DNA from 2 places in the Aurantimonas sp. A2-1-M11 genome. Region 1 is predicted to be linked to the other one. Evidence: predicted binding sites of a transcription regulator. Region 1 holds the regulator's gene; the other holds the start of a gene.
What was found. The regulator HrcA, encoded in region 1, represses chaperone genes, less so after heat shock. The targets are predictions, from matches to a motif close to GTTAGCACTCNCNNNNNGNGAGTGCTAAC.
Positions count from the first base shown of each region.

Region 1 (2,200 bases):
CGGTGCGGGTGCCGCCATCGGCCTGGATGACGTCGCAATCCACCGTGATCTGGCGCTCGCCGAGGGCCTGCAGGTCGACCACGGCGCGCAGGGAGCGGCCGACGAGGCGCTGGATTTCCTGGGTGCGGCCCGACTGCTTGCCGGAGGCCGCCTCGCGGCGCATGCGGTCGCCGGTGGCGCGCGGCAGCATGCCGTATTCGGCGGTTACCCAGCCCTTGCCGGAATTCTTCAGCCAGCCCGGCACGCGCTCTTCCAGGCTCGCCGTGCACAGCACATGGGTGTCGCCGAACTTGACGAGACAGGAGCCCTCGGCGTGACGCGAATAGTTCCGCTCGAGGCTGACGGGCCGCAATTCGTCAAAGGCGCGTTTGGATGGCCGCATGATGGGATCCTGACAATCGGTCCTGGAGAAGGGGATAAATGCTTCGGGTTGCGCCGGGCTTGTATCGGCGATGGCCCGACGGATCAAAGATTTTCGCGCCGGGCATTGCGGCAAGCCCCGCGGGCGCGGCGCCGTGCTGTTTTGACGGGCAGGAACGGCTTGGCGCCGCCCCGTGCAGTCCCTATAGTCTTTCCATGCGGGAAACGATGCCACGCCATGACTGAGTTCCGCTTGCCCATCAGCGATTTGGCATCCGGCGCACTGCCGCTGGACGAACGCTCGCGGGAAATCTTCCGGCTGATCGTCGAAAGCTATCTCGACATCGGCGAGCCAGTGGGCTCGCGCATGCTGTCGCGGCTCCTGACCAATGCGCTGTCGCCGGCCTCGATCCGCAACGTCATGAGCGATCTGGAAGCGCTGGGCCTGATCTACTCGCCCCATGTCAGCGCCGGTCGCATGCCGACCGAGTTGGGCCTGCGCTTCTTCGTCGACGCCTTCCTGGAGGTCGGCGATCTCGGCTCATCCGAACGCGAGGAGATAGAGGAGAAGGTTCGCGTGTCGGGGGATGGACGCCCGTTCGAATCGCTGCTGACCGAGGCCAGCCAGCTCCTGTCGGGCCTGTCGCGCGGCGCCGGTATCGTGCTGACCTCCAAGACCGATCTGCGGCTCAAGCATATCGAATTCATCCGGCTGGAGCCGACCAAGGCGCTGGCCGTGCTCGTCGGCGCCAATGGCGACGTGGAGAACCGGATTCTCGACCTGCCGGCCGGCGTGACCGCCTCGCAGCTCGTCGAGGCCGGAAACTTCCTCAACGCCCATATCGTCGGCCGCACCCTCGGCGAGGCGAGCGAACTGATCGCCCAGCTCAAGGACGACACCTCGACCGCCCTCGACTTCCTGTCGCGCGATCTGGTCGAGAAGGGGCTGGCGGTCTGGTCCGGTGCCTCGGCCGACCAGCCGGCGCGGCTGATCGTGCGCGGCCGCGCGAACCTTCTGGAAAACGTCACGGCCTCGGAGGACCTCGAGCGTCTGCGCCTGCTGTTCGACGATCTGGAGACCAAGAGCGGCATCATCGAACTGCTCGGCCTTGCCGAGAAGGGCAATGGCGTGCGGATCTTCATCGGCTCGGAGAACAAGCTGTTCTCGCTGTCGGGCTCCTCGCTGGTGGTCGCGCCCTATCAGGGCGGCGGCGAAAGCGTGATCGGCGCGGTCGGCGTCATCGGTCCCACGCGCCTCAACTACAAGCGCATCGTGCCCATGGTGGACTACACCGCGCGCATCGTCTCGCGGCTGCTGACCTCCGGCGCGGCCGCCCGCGAGGCTTGATTTTCCGTCCCGTCAATTCGATATGCGGCGCGACAACGATTTTCCGCCGCATTCGGCCGCATTCGGTGGTTCGCGTGGGCGACCCCGCCGACGGATCGCGGAAATTGGCCCCGACACGAGGTGATGACGCATGAGCGATACCGGCAAGCGCGAACAGGACGAAGCCCGCAACCGGGCGGCTGACACCGCCTCCAGCGATCGGTCGGATCCGGCGAGCGAGGCGGAAGCCCGGCGTGCCGCCAACGCCAATGGCGGGTCCCATGCCGAGCCCGCGAGCGGTTTTGCCGATTCCGACAACGCGGCGGCGGCTGACGCCGAACGCATCGCCGCGCTGGAAGCCGAGAACGCCGACGTCAAGGATCGCCTGCTGCGGCTGGCCGCCGACATGGAGAATCTGCGCCGGCGCACCGAGCGCGAGGTCAAGGACGCGCGCACCTATGCGGTGACCGGTTTTGCCCGCGAGATCCTGTCGGTCGCGGACAATCTGCGCCG
Region 1 covers NZ_JAZHLI010000004.1:156,030-158,229, forward strand. The annotation lists gene rph (ribonuclease PH) at 1-382, opposite strand, end outside; gene hrcA (heat-inducible transcriptional repressor HrcA) at 599-1,708, shown strand; gene grpE (nucleotide exchange factor GrpE) at 1,839-2,200, shown strand, end outside.

Region 2 (2,200 bases), on a different contig from region 1:
GCAACCGAGCCGAGACGCGCGATGGCGCCTGGGATCATGTCAGGGCAGCCATGAAGTAGCGCGCCGTCAACCCGCGTTCGCGCAGCACCGCAGCCACGGTCTGCGTCGCCGATTCGGAGGCCGCCAGTTCTTCGCCATGGATGCCGTCCGTGATCAGCAGTGCGTCGGGGCCGAAATCGTTGGCGCCCTTCACGTCGGTCATCAGGCCGTCGCCGATCGCCAGCACCCGCGAGGGCGACGCGATGTCGACGATGCGCGAGGCGACGTCATAGATCGGGCGGTGCGGCTTGCCGGCGAGGCGCACGGTCCCGCCGATCGCCTCGTAGTCGCGCGCCAGGGCGCCGGAGCACGGGATCAGGCGCTCGCCGCGATGCACGACGATGTCCGGATTGGCGCAGATCATCGGCAGCCCGAGCGCCTGCAGGCGCGCCAGCAGGCCGGCATAATCCTCGGGCGTCTCGACCTCGTCATTGTTGAGGCCGGTGACGATCACCGCGGCGGCATCGGTCTCGCCGACCAGTTCGACATCGATGCCCTCGAACAGGTCGTAGTCGCGTTCCGGCCCGATATGGAAGACCGGCCCCGCGACATCGGCGATCAGCGCGCGTGTCGCGTCGCCCGAGGTGACGATGGCGTCATAGCAGTCGCGCGACAGGTCCATCATGTCGAGCTGCGCCACCACGCCGGCCGCCGGGCGCGGCGAATTGGTCAGGAGCACCACCTTGATCCCGCGCTGGCGCGCCGCGGTGAGCGCCGCCTCTGCCGCCGGATGCTTGACGACGCCATTGTGCACGACACCCCAGACGTCACAGAAGATCGCGTCGTAGGCGCCGCAGACCTCGGCCAGCGAAGCGATCGGCCGGCCGTCCTGCGGACGCCCCCCGGTGCCGGCGGCCCCGCGGCTGGTATCGGAGAGAGAAGTTTCCATGGATGCCCACGCTGCCTTTGATTGACCTGTGGCGATAGAGGCGGCCCGCGGACCGGTCAAGGGATGCGGCTGTCGCAAGCGCCTGTGTGTCCTCGTTTGGCCAGCCTCTGGGCGGACCTGGATGGCCTGCCGCGATTCACGAAACTTGCATGACAGCCATGCGTGACGGCTTGACAGCGAGGCGCCCGGGCCACTATCTCCATCCTCGTTAGCACTCGCCTCGGGTGAGTGCCAGTTGTTCATGCCGGACGCCGCCATCGGCTCCGGCCACATCCGTCAACGAAGGGTTCAACGAACATGGCAGCAGTGAATTTCCGTCCCTTGCACGACCGCGTAGTGGTCCGCCGGGTGGAATCCGAAGCCAAGACGGCCGGCGGAATCATCATCCCGGACACGGCCAAGGAGAAGCCCCAGGAAGGCGAGATCATCGCCGTCGGTTCCGGCGCTCGTGACGAGTCCGGCAAGATCGTGCCCCTCGACGTCAAGGCGGGCGACCGCGTCCTCTTCGGCAAGTGGTCGGGCACCGAGGTCAAGCTGAACGGCGAAGACCTTCTGATCATGAAGGAATCCGACATCATGGGCGTCGTCGCCTGATCAGGCGCCTGCGAAACCCGAATTCCACGAAACTTCGAAACGGCGCAGCCTCTCTGATGGCGCGCCCGGGAGAAATACGAACATGGCAGCTAAAGAAGTAAAATTCGGCCGCGACGCACGTGAACGCATGCTGCGCGGTGTCGACATCCTGGCCGACGCGGTGAAGGTGACCCTCGGCCCCAAGGGCCGTAACGTCGTCATCGACAAGTCCTTCGGCGCGCCGCGCATCACCAAGGACGGCGTCACCGTCGCCAAGGAAATCGAGCTCGAGGACAAGTTCGAGAACATGGGCGCCCAGATGGTGCGCGAAGTGGCCTCGAAGACCAACGACAAGGCCGGTGACGGCACCACGACCGCCACGGTTCTGGCCCAGGCGATCGTTCGCGAGGGTGCCAAGGCTGTTGCCGCCGGCATGAACCCGATGGACGTCAAGCGCGGCATCGACGCGGCCGTCCTGAAGGTCGTCGAGGCGCTCGGCGAAGCCGCCCGCTCCATCGACACCTCCGACGAGGTTGCCCAGGTCGGCACGATTTCGGCCAATGGCGAGCGTGAGATCGGCGAGATGATCGCTTCGGCGATGCAGAAGGTCGGCAACGAGGGTGTCATCACCGTCGAGGAAGCCAAGACCGCCGAGACCGAGCTCGAAGTCGTCGAAGGCATGCAGTTCGACCGCGGCTA
Region 2 covers NZ_JAZHLI010000014.1:1,580-3,779, reverse strand. The annotation lists gene VQ042_RS08725 (bifunctional riboflavin kinase/FAD synthetase) at 1-38, opposite strand, end outside; gene VQ042_RS08720 (TIGR01459 family HAD-type hydrolase) at 35-928, opposite strand; gene groES (co-chaperone GroES) at 1,226-1,522, shown strand; gene groL (chaperonin GroEL) at 1,605-2,200, shown strand, end outside.
Region 2: the regulator HrcA is predicted to act here: its motif matches at 1,136-1,164, upstream of groES (co-chaperone GroES).